2 regions of the Paenibacillus sp. FSL R10-2796 genome follow, and region 1 is predicted to be linked to the other one. Evidence: riboswitches for the same ligand, from Rfam matches in the RefSeq annotation. Region 1 holds a riboswitch; the other holds the start of a gene.

Evidence for each region. Region 1 has a riboswitch for glycine ahead of NST58_RS32040 (amino acid permease). Riboswitches for the same ligand answer to the same signal wherever they lie in the genome.
Region 2: it holds a riboswitch for glycine, as region 1 does, so the genes downstream of both, gcvT (glycine cleavage system aminomethyltransferase GcvT) here and NST58_RS32040 (amino acid permease) in region 1, are expected to answer to the same signal.

Annotation. Positions count from the first base shown of each region.
Region 1 covers NZ_CP150178.1:7,175,440-7,184,104, reverse strand. Annotated here, with positions in the region: gene NST58_RS32055 (DHA2 family efflux MFS transporter permease subunit) at 1-68, opposite strand, end outside; gene NST58_RS32050 (TetR-like C-terminal domain-containing protein) at 235-789, shown strand; gene NST58_RS32045 (DNA alkylation repair protein) at 858-1,565, shown strand; glycine riboswitch at 1,810-1,892, shown strand; gene NST58_RS32040 (amino acid permease) at 2,040-3,422, shown strand; gene NST58_RS32035 (HAMP domain-containing sensor histidine kinase) at 3,707-4,924, shown strand; gene NST58_RS32030 (DUF5643 domain-containing protein) at 5,029-5,934, opposite strand; gene NST58_RS32025 (DUF4179 domain-containing protein) at 5,958-7,118, opposite strand; gene NST58_RS32020 (sigma-70 family RNA polymerase sigma factor) at 7,111-7,653, opposite strand; gene NST58_RS32015 (class I SAM-dependent methyltransferase) at 7,903-8,490, opposite strand.
Region 2 covers NZ_CP150178.1:6,736,981-6,745,645, reverse strand. Annotated here, with positions in the region: gene gcvPB (aminomethyl-transferring glycine dehydrogenase subunit GcvPB) at 1-36, opposite strand, end outside; gene gcvPA (aminomethyl-transferring glycine dehydrogenase subunit GcvPA) at 33-1,385, opposite strand; gene gcvT (glycine cleavage system aminomethyltransferase GcvT) at 1,492-2,604, opposite strand; glycine riboswitch at 2,791-2,889, opposite strand; gene gcvH (glycine cleavage system protein GcvH) at 3,116-3,508, shown strand; gene NST58_RS30175 (flagellar motor protein MotB) at 3,930-4,766, opposite strand; gene NST58_RS30170 (flagellar motor protein) at 4,763-5,545, opposite strand; gene uvrB (excinuclease ABC subunit UvrB) at 5,725-7,716, shown strand; gene uvrA (excinuclease ABC subunit UvrA) at 8,221-8,665, shown strand, end outside.

The sequences.
Region 1 (8,665 bases):
AAGAAACAACCAAAGATTAAGATGGTTAGTAAGATCCCTTTATTTATTTTCTTAATGTCTTCTTGCATGTTGCAGTCCTCTCTTCATTGCTTTTTCGACATAGTGTCAATAAAATAAATCATATCAGGATTTAAATAGTATTCCTATTTGCAATTTTATTGAAAATGTCGACTAATCGACAGAATAGGCAAATTAGTTGATGAAAGGCCATTTAAACGATAATAGAGGGATGAAATGACTGAACATAAAAGAGTTGACCCACGAGCTATTCGCTCAAAAAAGATGCTTAAGAACGCCGTTTTTTCATTATTGGCCGACAATGTGGAGATTTCGCAATTGACCGTCCAAAAAATCGCCAACCGCGCGGAACTAAATCGTGCAACGTTTTATTTGCATTATGAGGATATTAACGATTTATTGCGCCAGATCGTACATGAAATCTTCGATGACCTGTCCATGAAGGTTGAACCGCTATTACAAATGAAGAGCAACAACGAACAGGAGCAGCTGGTCACCTTTTTAAATTATTTTTTTGAATACCGGAAAGTTTTTGCTGTATTGATTGAGCATAAAGGCTTCAAAAAACACTTGACCAACCTGTTAAAAAGTACTGTCGAAAAACGAAGAAACGCGAGGAACATTGACCTTACTAAGGAGGTAGTCTCCGTTGATATTATTGCAGCCTCACTACTGGGGATTATTATGTGGTGGATTAAGGATGGCAACCAATATAGCGCTGAATACATAGCGGGGCAAATTACCTTGATGTATAAAAGAAGGTATTTATAAGAGCTTTTATGATATATTCAAGTAAAGTTTGAGTCCCTAGCCAATAATCTAAAAAGGAAGTGCGAACAATGGATTTAGAAACGGTCATGCAAGAGCTTGAAGCTCTCGGCAAGGAACGCACCAAGAAAATATATCTATCCAATGGCGCGCACGAACCGCTTTTTGGTGTGGCCACAGGCCAGATGAAGCCTATCTTCAGAAAAATAAAACATAATCAACCCTTGGCCGAGCAGCTTTATGCTACGGGAAATTACGACGCTATGTATTTTGCCGGGGTGATCGCGGAGCCTAAAGCAATGTCAGAGTCGGATTTTGAGCGGTGGATTGCTAGCGCTTATTTCTATATGCTATCGGACTTTGTGGTGGCAGTAACGTTGGCGGAGACGGATATTGCGCAAGAGGTTTCTGATAAATGGATTGCAAGTGAGATAGAGCTGAAAATGTCGGCGGGCTGGAACTGTTACTGCTGGCTGCTCGGAAATCGCCCGGACAGTGAATTTTCCGCAGAAAAATTGGCCGCTATGTTGGAGCTTGCAAAAAACACGATTCATGAAGCTCCTGAGCGAACGAAATATGCAATGAACAATTTCATCTACACTGTGGGCGTATCCTATCTGCCGCTTCATGATAAAGCGGTTGAGATTGCAAAGGAAGTTGGCCCGGTGGAAATCCATACCGGTAGTGCAAAAAGCAAGATTTTGAATGCTTCAATTAATATTCAAAAGGCAGTTGATAAATCGCAGCTCGGCTTCAAACGAAAACATGTAAGGTGTTAGTCAATCATGGAGTGCTAAGGAGCGCCTATTGAAGGTTGTGCCTGCAGACAGAAGAATTGGCAGCTTGGCTAACAAGCCCTTAATTGAGTGCAATAAAAGTTAATGGAACAATAATAAAGCGGTAATTAATGTTATTGACAAAATATTTGACAATGATTAGTATTGAAAAATATTAAAAATGAAGTTAGCGGCATAACAATTAAATAAATCGCAAGCTATGATTGCTATGGATCACACTATAGCAGGAGCAGCTTCTGGAGAGACCGTGGGGGAGTCCCCCGGCGCCGAAGGGTTCACAATCTCAGGCAAAAGGACAGAAGAGTACTAGATAATTCATTTGTTATTCTGATCATCGTCAGAATAAAGGAATGTATTTTATTTATTATTCTTAGACCTAAGAGATTGGAGCGTATCCAATCTCTTTTTTGTTATCATTTTTACTTGTACATTTTTTCACATAAGGGGGAGTTTGAAATGGCAGCACAAGAATTAAAGAGAGATTTAGAGAATCGGCATGTTCAGCTCATTGCGATTGGTGGAACCATCGGTACCGGATTATTTTTAGGATCAGGCAAAGCTATACAACTGGCAGGACCATCGATCATTTTTGCTTATTTAATCGTGGGTATCGCTATTTTTTTTGTGATGAGGGCATTAGGAGAACTTCTGTTGTCTAAAGCAGGTTATCAATCTTTTACAGACATTGCCGAAGACTATCTTGGACCGCGGGCGGCGTTTGTAACTGGATGGACCTATTGGTTTTGTTGGATCATGACGGCTATGGCCGATATTATAGCTGTTGGGGTCTATGTACAATATTGGTTTGATATCCCGCAATGGATACCTGCAGTCATTTGTTTAATTATTTTATTAGGACTCAATTTATTAACGGTAAAAAGCTTTGGGGAATTGGAATTTTGGTTTGCTTTAATTAAGGTAATCACTATTCTCGCATTGATTGCTATCGGGGTATTCTTACTGGTGATTGGATTCAAAACAACTACTGGAACGGTTGCGCTCAGTAATATTTGGGCACATGGGGGAGTATTTCCAAACGGCATTTCAGGGTTCCTACTTTCATTTCAAATGGTTGTGTTTGCTTTTGTGGGTGTGGAATTGGTGGGCGTATCGGCAGCAGAGACCTCCAATCCAGAAAAAACTATCCCATCGGCGATTAATAAAATACCTTTACGAATTCTATTTTTCTACGTGGGTGCTATTATTGCCTTATTATGCATCAACGCTTGGACAGAACTAAACCCGGCAGAAAGTCCTTTTGTTAAAACATTTAGTTTAGTGGGGATTCCGATTGCCGCGGGGGTTATTAACTTCGTTGTATTAACTTCAGCTGCGTCCGCTTGTAATAGCGGGATGTTCTCAACAAGCCGGATTCTATACAATCTAAGCAGAAATGACCAGGCTCCAGCCAACTTTGCAAAGCTTAATAAAAATCATGTACCAAGTAATGCTTTATTCATATCCACGCTTGTCTTATCTGTAGGCGCTTTGTTGAGTAAGCTGATTCCGGAGACGGCTTTTGGCATCGTGACAACAATTAGTGCCATTTGTTTCATCTGGGTTTGGGGCGTCGTTCTAATTTGCCATTTGCGATATAAAAAGACGAAGCCGGAATTGCAGGCCAAATCAAAATTCAAAGCACCGTTTACACCCTTTGTGAATTATGTTGTTCTAGCTTTGTTTGCAATCATACTCATAATTATGCTATTTGCTGATGAAACTCGTCCGGCCTTATTGTTGACGCCTTTATGGTTTATATTATTATTTGTTTTGTATTCGATAAATAGAAGAAAGAGGGAAAGAGATAATAAAATAATCAGGACCGAAACACCTCTCTAGTTTATGAGGAAAGCTTTAACCGGCGCAGAAGCCGTGGTTATATTCAACCGCGACTGGGCAGGGAGCCCTTGCCGGTTTCAAGCGTTCCTACATGGACGTTTGCTTAAAGAATATGCAAAGTTAAACAGAAAACCGGAAGATACAGTTAAAATGGTATCTCCCGGTTTTTTAGTTTTTTACAAACTATAATATCATCGAGTTTACAGTTTTTTTCAGTTATTGTTTATTACTATTTCAGCTGATATAATTCTTATTTCGACAATCAATTTAAAAGTGGTGAATTCATGAGAGAGTTCTACAGTCGGGTGAATCGAAAAACCTATTACATATTAATGTTAATGATCATCGTTCTTATGATGTCTGGATTAATACTATCTACTCTAGAGTTAGATGGAATTGATTTTGGTTATATCATTCATTTTTTATGTGTGACGTTTCTAACGGTTTGTTTATGGATTTACCCTAAGCATGAGACACATACTTTTAGAAAGATTATCATTCTATTTGGATTTGCGTATTTTTATACGCTATTCTTTTTATATCCTCAAACTTGGACTACCTATATCCTCATTTGTCTTATTCCTGCACTCTCTATTCTATTTTTTGATTTAAAATTGTTCTATTTTTCCTTCATTATAAATGGAATACTGATGGTAATTACATTTGGCTATATCCTCTTGATTGATAGAGGGGATCTATATACATATTTACATTATGATATTCTAGGGAATTTCATTAATATAATAGCGGTTCAAGTGTTATTATTTTTCATTTTTCAAATATCATTTAAACGGATGAAAAAACAGCAGCTTTATTATGAACAATTACAGCAATCTGAGCGCTTAAAGATGGTTGGACAATTGACAGCTGCCGTTGCGCATGAAATTAGAAATCCAGTGACAGTGGTTAGAGGTTTTTTACAGTTTTTTGATGAGGATCCTTCATTTGATGATCCTATGAAAAGAAAATTTAAATTAATGATTGATGAATTGAACACAGTAGAACAGATTATCTCGCAATTTCTAACCCTTTCAAAGCCAAATGGAGAACAAAAACTAGAAAAAGTAGATGTGAAGGATGTTATTGAGAGTGTCACAGGATTGCTCCATTCCTACGCAATGTTATCTGATAATCAAATTGTTACCTATGTAGAAGAAGACTGCAAGATCTCTATTAATAAAATTGAATTTAAGCAGCTGCTTATTAATATAATAAAAAATGCTTTAGAGGCTTCGGATGTTGGTAAATCTGTCTCTATTATGGCGAATAGGAACAATAATTTTATTGAGATAACAATCATCGATGAAGGAAGCGGGATGTCGGAAGCTGAGGTTAAGTCGCTAGGGACTCCTTTTTATTCATTAAAAAGTAATGGAACAGGTTTAGGATTAATGATTTGCTTTAATATCGTAGAAAAGTACGGCGGGGAAATTTATTATAGTAGTTCTGTAGGTAAAGGGACAACAGCTACTATCCGCTTTTTAGCTATAAATGACCAGTAAAACGGAACATTCTATCCATTGAAAGAAGGGGATTACCTCAAGCCTTCGGCCGGAGAGGTAATCCCCTTTCCTAGTAAATATGTTTATATTTTCTGCGCTAACGATTATTTTAGAGGGATTTTGATCTCCAATTGCTTGTTGTAATTTTTAACTACATTGCCTTTGGCATCTACTTTATAAGCCCCGGTGTTGCCTTTTTCAAATACGGCTTGATACGGTCTGATAATCAGATATTCTGCCGCTGAGCTAGGTGCTTCGAACAATAAATCTTCAGAAACCGTATTTTGAGTTGCTGCAACAGAATCCCTTGCAATAAATTCTAATTCATTTCCCAGATTATCATAAATGTCATATCCTAAAGCCTGTGCTTGGGTGGCAACCCCTTTAACCGCTAAAGCGATACGCACAGAAGTCTCTCCTGCAGCAACACGGGTGGTTTTGATTTCAAATTGGTTGTCTTTCTTTATAGCAGGCAGCTGAATGTTACGCACTAATCCTGCTTGCTTGAGAGAAAATTTAAGTACATACGGTTCATCGATTCCGTTAAGCTTCACATGGATACTCAATTCAGAGGAAGCCAGGTTTGCCTTTTGTTGCTCAGTTAACCATCCGGTCTGCAATACAACAACCGCCTTGTTGGCATCACCGTCACTGATCCAGCGTGGTGTTTTTAAATCAATGCCTCCTGGTTGAGTGAGCTTAGCGTCTATTCCCACAATAGTACCTTCTGCAAGATAGGGCTCACCTTTATCATTTAAAGTTACTCCTGCGAGCATTCCTGAAAATAGCGATCCCTCACGGCTCAGGTCGATCTTAATATAGTTACCATCAAACTGCGCACTGCCCTTTAAAGTAAGCTGATCGTGTGAATCGGCCACTTTTGTTGTATTCAGGGAAGCTTCAACAGCGGGTTGAGCACTGGATGCTTGGGTTAAAGCTGGCATTCCCAACGCTCCTAGGCATACAGCAGCACTTAAAATTACAGACATCTTCTTAGTCATTTTTTTCATGATATTATCAAGCTCCTTAATTTTTATTTAACTAGCACGTTTATCTCTAGACCGTCAATATAATGCTTCACTGGGTTTCCAGAACTGTCTGTTTTAAATGCTCCATTCTTACTTTGTGGGTTCTCAAACTCATAAAGATAGCCACGGATTGTGAGCATATTAGGGTGTTTCTCAAATGGCTCAGTAAGCAAATCGACATTAAGTGACCTATTGGAAGTCGAGAGGACTTTCTGTGAAATATCTTTCAGCACCTGTCCTTGTTGATCCTTTACTTCAAAGCCCACTAAACTCAATGCTGCATGATCTTCGTCTGTATCCTGTTCCAGCATGAGCGACAGGCGTGTCGTTAATGGACTATATTCCAGCTTTTTCAGGATCAAACTCCATCCTCCAACTTGTGCGCGTATATCAGGTGTGGAAATTTTATTAATCGTAGCCTTCCGCGCAGGAATTTGGAGAACAAACGGTTCATCCATACCGTTTAAGCCAAGAGTTACGGTCAATACAAATCGATCAGGAAAAGGTTTGTTGGAGATTCCGGAATTCGAGGAATCCACTAGTCTAAAAATAGCTGTGTTGCTTTCCGCACCTTCTATCCAGCTTAGAAACGGCATAGCTTTCCAGAGACCATCTGAAAATTGCTCCAGGGAAGCGCCGTCGATCAATACTTCTGCAGAGGTTATTGCACCTTTCGCTAAAAAAGGCTTACCATCCGCTCCAATCGTTACTCCGGCTAGCTTACCTTCCAGTTCTTCTCCCTCACGCTTCACCGAGAATGCCAACCGGCTGCCATCAAATACAGCCTCTTCGGCAGACAAGGTGATCCCTTCATGGGTATCACTGCTGTTTAGACGGGAAGTCAGTCCCAGACGCTGGGCCGCTTGTAACCCTATATCATCTGCCCGTTCAAAAATACCGCCTATCAAGGGAAGCTGCTTGAGCGCATTGGCCAACGTAGGCGGATAGATAGCCGTTAGCATAACACTTAACAATATCGCCGCAGTCACAGCAGCTGTGATTTTTGGATATATCCGCTTTTTCTTTTCCTTTTCCACAGGATCCTGGACAATGGTGCCCAGCGATGCATAAATCGAATCCTGCCGTGATCGTAGTAAAGGAGGAAGCTCCTGTATATTAGCTTTCCCTAGCTCCCTGATCTGCTTTTCTAAATTGTTATTATTCATTAGCAAGACCCTCCTCCCGCACAGGATGTATCTGTTTGGACAACAATCTCCGTGCGCGATGAAGTCGTGCCCTGACCGCTCCCTCGGAGATGTCGAGCACATCTGCAATCTGCTTAATGGATAAATCGTCATAATAAAAAAGCACGATAGCAAGCCGCAGGGATTCGTCCAACTGATTAATGAAGCTTTGCAGGTCTACGTTGCCTGAATCTTCAAAATGCACATAGGAAACGACCGGTTCCTCGGGAATTTCCGCCACAGCTATAGTTCGTTCTCGCATACGAAGTAACTGATTGCATTCATTAATCAGGATGCGTATAACCCAGGTTTTAAAAAACTTAGGCTGTTTAAGGTTGGCCAACCCTTTATACACCTTCAGTGTTGTTTCCTGAAGAGCATCCGCGCAATCTTCATCTTTTAGCAGAATGGTTTTGGCTAATCTGTACAACTGGGATTCCAGTTGCCTGAAAAGACGGGTAAACGCCTCGTGGTCGCCTTTCTGCGCTTTTTTGATATCCAGTTCGTTTTCCAGCAAATGATTTTTCCTCCTTGAGGGCCCTCTGTATAATTAGATGGAGAAGACATCCAAAAAGTTATATTTAGGATAAAATTCATTCTCCTACACAAGTCACTTACCTCGGTAGTAGTATAAAATCCATGCAATTCATTGTTTTTGGCAAAGATGGAGAGGTTAATAGAAAGGGGGGGGACTTCAAGTGGATAAACTGAAATAAATTCAGGAATTACCACCTTATCAGAAGAGAAGTAGTGGGGTAATCCTGAATTAAAAAGTGTATACATATACCTTGGTACGCAGTGTGTCCGTGCATGTTATGGTACGGACAGGCTGCATGCATGGAAGGGCAAAACAAATGCTAATGACCACTGCGCCCGGCAGTAGCTCACGCTTGAACTTGTCCCCCAGCCGTTTCATCGCTCCGGGAAATAAGTAACAAAGAACTATATCCGCATGCTCGTAAGAGCTGCTATAGATATCCCCACGTACATAACGAAGCCTTCCGTGGAGCAGATTCTGGCCTTCGTCTGCTCGCAGCATACGTGTGCCGAACCTAGCAAGCAGCTGGGATGTCCACAAGGGAATACTGGAATTTTCAATGCCTGTCAGCCTTTTGCCTGGACATTGGCGAATAACATCCATGCCAAGTGTTCCCCAACCCGATCCCGCCTCCACAATGCTGCTATATCCCGGAATCCGATTCACCTCAACGGCAACAGCCGAGCGTACAGATTTTGACGTAGGCATCGGCGATATCCCGTTCCTCCAGCTCACCAGCACAATCGACACCATGGATAACAAGGCTGCGAAGGCGATGAGCCAAGCGATGACTTGAATCACGATCAATACTATCATTCCTTCTTCATCTGCTAGAAGCAGGATTCAATTCTCTTACTTTCTCCCAGCATTTCGTTTATTAACTTCATATTGATAAAGATCCTGAATTTCCTTGCTTTCAATATCTTGACCTACATAAAAAATCAGAGTGGGATCATTTGCTGGATGGGCATAAGAAAGATAAGTGCGATGT
Region 2 (8,665 bases), 440 kb from region 1:
GCTTAATTCAAAAATTAGACTTTGCTCCGGTTTCATAAACAGCCCTCCAGTGCGCTAGCGAATTGGTCGATTTCGGTTTTGCTTCTTTTTTCCGTTACGGCAACCAGCATATGTCCAGCAAGTTCAGGATAATCACGACCCAGATCATAACCGCCGAGATAACCGTCCTTCAGTAGCTTCGAATTAATAGCGCTCACGCTGCAGCCTTCAGGAAGCTTCACGACAAATTCGTTAAAGAATGGGGAGGAGAAGGCAAGTTCAGCACCTGTTAGTCCGCTAAGTTTATTAGCGGCGTAATGACTTTTGCGAATGTTCAGTTCGCCTACTTCCCGCATGCCTTCTTTGCCCATAACGGACAAATAGACGGATGCGCAGAGAGCCAGCAGCGCCTGATTGGAGCAGATATTCGATGTCGCTTTTTCACGACGAATATGCTGTTCACGCGCTTGAAGTGTAAGAACGAAGCCGCGTTTACCATTACGGTCTACCGTTTGGCCAACGATCCGGCCTGGCATGCGGCGCATCAGGTGATCAGCTACGGCAAAGAATCCGCAAGTTGGACCCCCGAGAGAAGCTGGAATACCGAGTGGCTGAGCATCACCGACTACGATGTCGGCTCCAAGTTTGCCCGGAGTTTCAAGTACACCAAGAGCTATTGGGTTGGCGCTGACTACAAGAAGACCTTTAACCGCGTGAATCAGCGGCTCAACCGAGCGAAGATCCTCAATGCTGCCGAAGAAGTTAGGCGATTGCACCAGTACTGCGGCAGTATCACCATCGATAGCTTCAGCAAGTTTAGCTTGATCGGTAACACCGTCTTTATAGTCAATCTCCACCACCTCCAGACCCCAAGCATTAGCCGAAGTACGTAGCACTTGGCGAGCCTCAGGATGAACGGTACGGGAGACGATTAATTTTTTGCGTTTGGTAGCACCAGCCGCGAGAACCGCTGCTTCGGATAAAGCTGTAGCGCCATCATACATACTGGCATTGGCAACTTTCATACCGGTTAGTTCGCAAATGTAGGATTGGAATTCGAAGATCGCTTGCAGCTCACCTTGGCTGATCTCCGGTTGATAAGGAGTGTAGGCAGTGTAGAATTCAGAACGGGAAATGACATGGTTGATGACCACAGGGATGTGATGATCGTATAATCCGGCGCCGAGGAAGCTGGCGTGAGAATCAAAGTCGGCATTTTGGTCAGCCAAACCTTTCATGTGGCGCAGCAGGGCGTATTCATCGAGTGGTTCAGACATCGGCATAGTGCCTTGGTAACGTACCGCTTCAGGAATATCGGAGAACAGCTCATCTATAGACTGAATCCCGACGGTCTCCATCATCTCTACGCGGTCCTGTTCTGTCATGGGCAGATAACGGTGCTTCATTAAGGTTTCACTCCTTGGCTTTTTTAAAATATAAGAAAGTACAATTTTCACGCTATACTTTATCCTTCTATTTCTCGCTTAAAAGTTCACCGTCCTTATATGGACGCTAAAGGCGTTTATACTTGTAAAAAGGGGCCTTAATCACTACAGCCTTAAGCTGCTTACCGCGTATCTCCACGTAAACCTCTGTGCCTATTTCACTGTAAGCAGCATCAAGCAATGCCAACCCCAGGTTACGTTTCAGCGTAGGGGACTGCGTTCCGGTTGTGACCTCACCAATCTTAACCCCATCTGCCCAAACAGGATAATGGGAGCGTGGAATGCCTCGATCAATCATTTCTAGGCCGACAAGGCGACGGGGAATGCCAGCTTCTTTTTGCTGTATTAGTGCATCGCGTCCGATAAAGTCTATTTTGTCCAGCTTCACGAAGAACTGTACTCCTGCTTCAAGCGGGGTGATGTCAGCAGATAGCTCCTGACCGTACAGTGGTAATTTCGCCTCAAAACGCAGGGTATCCCGTGCACCCAGTCCAGCAGGTGTTAATCCGTGGGGCGCGCCTGCTGCAAGCAGTCCGTTCCATAACGTTTCTGCACCTTCCAGCGGAGCGTAAATCTCGAAGCCATCTTCACCGGTATAACCCGTACGGGAGATAAGTACCTCTACACCGCAAACGGTGGCGCGTTCGATGAAATGGAAAGGCTTGAGTGCTGAAATAGGAGCATCCGTAACTTCCGCGAGAATGGTCTCTGCCAGAGGACCCTGCAAGGCGAGCAAAAGCGTCTCGTCAGAGACATTAGTGAGCGTGACTTCGCCGAATTCAGAGGTCAAATGCTCTTGCAGCCACTGGAAGTCTTTGTCGATGTTGGAGGCATTAACGACGAGCATATAATGCCCTTCGCTTAGGCGATACACGAGTAGGTCGTCGACAACTCCGCCATTTGGATAACAGAGCAGCGTATATTGCGCCGCACCATCTGTAAGGCGGCTGACATCATTGGTTGTCATTTTTTGCAAAAAGTCTTCTGCACCGCTCCCAATCACCATGAATTCACCCATATGCGAGACATCGAACAGCCCAGCCTGCTGGCGAACGGCTTCGTGCTCTTTCACGATACCTGTAAACTGTACTGGCAGCTCCCAGCCACCGAAGTCAATGCACCTGGACTCCGTATAAGCGGAATAGAGATCATAAAAAGGTGTTCTTCTCAAAGCATCCATGTCGTCACTCCCCTTGATCTGATTACATACGAAAAAAGGACAGGCAGAAGCAATCATGCATAAATGCACAAATCGCTTTCTGCTCTGTCCTTTGTACCTGAGAGTTACCCTGCCGTAACTAGCTTGCAGGTTTCCCCGTTGGTGATCTGACGCATCTAGCCTTGCGTCTGATGCTCTCCAGAGATACGTCCGACAAAGGTCCTTTTGCCTGAGAGATTCACCCCTGTTAGGGCTTACTCCTTCGGCGCCGTCTTCAAGTGAGACAGTCTCTCCCTATGCCATCATCCGCAATTATATTTCTTCGAGAAACGGTTATTGTCTATAAAAAGACGACAACGTCATTTCTTCTTGTATGTCTCCATTAAACGGGTATAGTCGGGCGCTGTCAACAAGAAAACGTCGAAAAAATGACAAATTTAAATTTCCTGTTAGTAATATTGACATTGTGAGCCGGGATAACTTAGGCTATAACTAAATTTAGAACTCCAAATTGGAAATGAGGCGGCTTGAAATGAGTGAAGTATTAGACAACCTTCTTTACAGCGAAGAGCATGAATGGGCACAGCAAGTAGAAGGGCGAGTAGTACGTGTTGGGATTACGGACCATGCTCAGCATTTATTAGGCGACATCGTATTTGTTGAGTTTCCTGAGGTAGGATCGACCATTTCGGCCGGTGACAGCGTAGGCAGTATCGAATCCGTTAAGACGGTATCGGAGTTGTATTCGCCCGTCTCTGGGACGGTTACCAAGGTGAATGATGGATTAGAAGCTAGTCCGGAGCTTATCAATGATCAGCCGTATGGCGGGGGTTGGATTTTTGAGATTGAAGTTGATGGAGAGTATGCTGATGCTGTAAAAGGTCTGTTAGATGCAGCTGGTTATAGCGCGTTAGTTGCTGAATAATTGGAAATCGGGGACGGAAAATAGTCTGATCAAGTGTGATATTTTTAGCAGCAAGTTTCTGTGATTCGGGGACTTGCTGTTTGTGTTTCTTATGTAGATTGTGCGAGTATTCGTAAACCCAATCGAGTGGTTTGAGGGTCTAGTGGAGTATGGAATTAGGGAAAACCTCCCTCATTTTAGACGATTATAGCGTGAGAGTTAGGGTTTTAGGAAATTCCTCCCTAATCATCTCGGTAAAACCACTATTTCAGACTAAAAAGAGTAATAATCAGGGAGAAATTCCCTCATTCCGCGATTGGATACGATAATAGGTGAATAATCAGGGAGGTTTTCCCTAATTAAATTGGATGAAGCCCCTTGTTAGCTCAATGTGGTAATTGCCATTGCCCCTGCTGCCGAACTTAGCTCTGAGCGCAAACTTTTATTCCACCTCTTGAAGCTGTCGAAGTACAATGATCTCTACGCGTCGATTTTTCTGTTTGCCTGCTACCGTAGTATTATCTGCTGTTGGTCGGGTATCGGCATAACCTGCATATTGAAAAGTGTCCGGGTTCAGTCCTTCATTATCTAAGAAAAAGCGCAGCACAGAAAGCGCACGAGCACCCGATAGCTCCCAATTGTCGTTATAACGTGAAGCTGATGACACTGGTGTATTATCCGTATGTCCTTCAATGCTAATCGTTGCCCCGATATCTTTGAATAAGCCAGACAACTGCTGAAGAGCTGGAAGGGCTGGTGACTTCACATCTGCTTTACCCACATCAAAAAGAAAACGGTCGCTGAGCGTGATTTCTATGCCCTGCGGTTTGTCGGCTACAAATATTTGTTCACCGAGATTATTCTCCTCCACATAGTGGGTGATCACACCCATTAACTCAGCAAGCTTCGCCTCTTGTTCTCGAAAAGCCAACTCCCGTGCTGAAGGTGTTTCATTCTCCGTTTGTTCATCAGAACCGTCATTTGGTTTTGCAGTTGCGTTCGCATTTCCATTCCCATCTGTACTCTCTGGTTTGTTGTCAGGGGTCTTTCCAGCATCTAAAATACCGTCCCCGCCTTCAAGAACAGTGCTGCTCGACTTGAAAGTCTCGGATAAAGAGCCGGTTACGATATTATATTTGTCAGTGTCCAGGCTGCTCATCGCATACAATATAACGAAAAATATAAGTAAAAGTGTAATTAGATCAGCGTAAGTAATCATCCAACGATCACGGCTTTCTCGATTCTCTACCCGCCGTTTGCGCCGGTCTCTTTGTCTCATATAAAACCTCTTGCTTCTGCACGGTCATCTGTGGTGGTGTCTGAAATGAAGGAGTTCAGTTTTTTACGCACCAGCAGCGGATGATCCCCGTTCTGTAGAGAAAGAATGCCTACTAGCAGCATCTCCATGCTATGCAGCTCACTTTGGCTGCGGGATTTGATTTTGGAAGCAATGGGTAAAAATATTAGATTAGCGATGGCTACTCCGTACAGTGTTGCAGTGAACGCTACTGCGATAGAGGTACCTAGATTTGATGGGTCCGTAAGGTTGCCCAGTACCCTAATGAGTCCCATAACTGTACCGATGATCCCCATCGTTGGAGCATATCCGCCAGCGGCTTCAAAAATCTTGGCGTAGCTTTCATGCTTCAATTCTTTCGCATCCATTTCCAATTCCAAAATCTGTCTTACCTGCTCAGGGTCAGTGCCATCGACGATAAGCAACAGTCCTTCGCGTGTAAAAGGATCAGGATGTAGTTCCGCTTGTTTTTCGAGCATTAAAACGCCGCCGCGGCGGGCCACTGTGGCCATTGCGATAAGCTCTTCTGCTTTCTCTTCATCACGTTCAGGATTGCGGCCAAAAGCCATGCGCAGAGCGGCGGGAATGGAGCGTAGCTTAGCTGCCGGGAAGCTGATCATTACGGCAGCAATCGTACCTCCAAATACAATCAAAGCTGCATTAAGCTGCAGCAGTCCGGAAAGGCTTCCGCCTTCCCAGAGGTAGCCGCCGATTAGCGCAGCCAGTCCGGCCACTAGGCCGATTATTGCGGTAATATCCATGCTTCAAGCTCCTAACATTTCTGTGTATTATGGTTTGCATCGATCTAAGCAACACTGTATAATGAACGGGAACACATATTCTTATCTTCCATATTTTTTACTGTCGTATGGAGAGAGAAGATTCAGACAACAATTATAATATATTAATCTAGTTTAGACGATAGAGGGGAGACGGGCAAATGAGTGATATTGTCGTCAGTACGAAGACTTTTGAATTGGAGTCCGAGTATACACCCCAGGGCGATCAGCCTCATGCCATAGATGAATTACTACAAGGCATCCGGCAGGGTAAGAAGCACCAGACGCTGCTGGGAGCGACAGGTACAGGGAAGACCTTTACTGTCGCGCAAGTTATTTCCAAATTAAATCGCCCCACGCTGGTTATTGCGCATAACAAGACACTCGCTGCCCAGCTGGCAAGTGAGTTTAAGGAGTTTTTCCCGAATAATTCGGTAGACTATTTCGTCAGCTACTACGACTATTACCAACCAGAGGCGTATATTCCCTCCTCCGATACTTATATTGAGAAAGATTCCAGTATTAACGAAGAGATTGATAAACTTCGCCACTCCGCGACAAGCTCCTTGTTCGAACGGCGTGACGTTATTATTGTAGCGAGTGTGTCTTGTATTTACGGTCTCGGTTCACCAATGGAATACGGAAGCTTGCTGTTGTCCTTGCGGGTTGGGATGGAGAAACCGCGCAATGAGATTCTGAGCAGACTGGTGGATATTCAATACCAGCGCAATGATATCAATTTTGTACGCGGAACATTCCGTGTACGTGGTGATGTGGTTGAGATCTTCCCGGCCTCTCAGGGTGAACATGCGATTCGTGTTGAATTGTTTGGGGATGAGATTGAGCGGATCACTGAAATAGATGTTTTAACGGGCGAATTGATCGGTGAACGCGATCATGTCGCCATTTTTCCGGCTTCTCACTTTGTTACCAAGGAAGAAACGATGCGTGTAGCAATAGTCAATATTGAACGGGAGCTAGAAGAGCGGTTGACCGTGCTTCGTGACGCAGGCAAGCTTCTGGAAGCGCAACGTTTGGAACAACGGACACGTTACGACATTGAAATGATGAAGGAAGTGGGTTTCTGTTCGGGGATCGAGAACTATTCCGGGCCACTAACCTTCAGGGAACCGGGAGCAACTCCATATACGTTAATGGATTATTTTCCTGATGATATGTTAATCGTCGTAGATGAATCCCATGTTACCCTTCCGCAAATTCGGGCGATGTATAACGGTGACCGGGCGCGTAAAACAGTGTTGGTAGAGCATGGTTTCCGTCTGCCTTCTGCACTGGATAACCGTCCGCTTCAGTTCGAAGAGTTCGAAGATAAAGTAAACCAGATCATTTACGTTTCCGCGACACCTGGACCTTATGAAATGGAACACTGCGAAACTATGGTGCAGCAGATTATCCGTCCGACTGGTTTATTGGATCCAATCATCGAGGTCCGTCCTACAGAAGGTCAGATTGATGATCTGATTAGCGAAATCCGTGACCGGGTCGAACGCGATGAACGTGTACTCGTTACCACTTTGACGAAGAAGATGTCGGAGGATCTGACAGACTACTTTAAGGAAATCGGGATTAAGGTTCGTTATATGCACTCTGACATCAAAACACTGGAACGGATGGCGATCTTGCGGGATCTTCGTCTTGGTACGTTCCATGTACTGGTAGGGATTAACCTCCTGAGAGAAGGTCTCGACTTACCGGAGGTATCTTTAGTTGCAATTCTCGATGCCGATAAAGAAGGGTTCCTTCGTTCCGAACGTTCACTAATTCAGACGATTGGCCGTGCGGCTCGTAACTCTGAGGGTCGTGTAATCATGTATGGTGATCGGATCACTGATTCGATGGAGAAGGCGATGAGTGAAACATCACGCCGTCGCGCCATTCAAATTGCTCATAATGAGAAACATGGCATCACCCCCACCACTATTAATAAAAAAGTGCGTGACATCATCGAGGCAACGAAGGTTGCTGAGTCTAAAGCTGATTATCTCACAGGTGTTGGTGGCAAGATGAATAAGAAAGAAAAACAAAGTCTGATCCAGCGTCTGGAAGCTGAAATGAAGGACGCTGCCAAGAACCTGCAATTCGAACGCGCGGCAGAGCTACGCGACGCATTGCTGGAGCTTCGGGCTGAGTAACAAACCATTAATGCATCACCGATATTTAAAATAGGTATTGAACGGTGCTGTCCTAGACCGTTCTTTTTGAATCAATAGAGGGTCGCGTATCCCGCGATGTTTATGACACTTATGCGTATCCGCAGGGACAGCGCCCGAAATGCACTCGGCACTTATGCGTATCCCACAGGGACAGCACCATGCAATGAACTTGGCACTTATGCGTATCCCGCAGGGACAGCACCATGCAACGTTTATGACAGTTGCATGTACCTGTCTTTAGTTAGTGCGCTAACGTCCAAGCGGTCCCGTAGGGATAAGCGCTCTGAGCATTGTAGTCACTAAGTTACGTCCCACCATACTCCTTCTCCAGAAAATGCGGGTGTCCAGAGGGTGCAACCCTTGGGGCCCTCCCTTGGAAGGGAGGGTTTGGGAGGGATCGAAAGGCTTTGAAAGGGCTTTGAAAAGGCTTTGAGAATATTTTGAAATAAAGTTGAAATAGTTTTTTTAAAAGGAGAGGTTCCGTTGGCGAACGAAAATATTGTAATTAAAGGCGCGAGGGCGCACAATCTCAAAAACATCGATGTGACGATTCCACGTGACCGTTTCGTCGTGCTGACGGGACTTAGCGGCTCAGGTAAATCGTCGCTTGCATTTGATACGATTTATGCTGAAGGACAACGGCGTTATGTTGAATCTTTGTCGGCTTATGCACGTCAGTTTTTGGGACAAATGGAGAAACCAGATGTGGATTCGATTGATGGTTTGTCCCCGGCGATATCTATAGATCAGAAGACAACAAGCCGGAACCCACGCTCCACGGTAGGTACAGTTACGGAGATTTATGACTATTTGCGGCTGCTCTTTGCACGTATTGGTCATCCCCATTGCCCAGAGCATGGCATTGAGATTACCTCCCAGACCGTTGAACAGATGGTAGACCGGATTATGCAGTATCCAGAGAAAACTC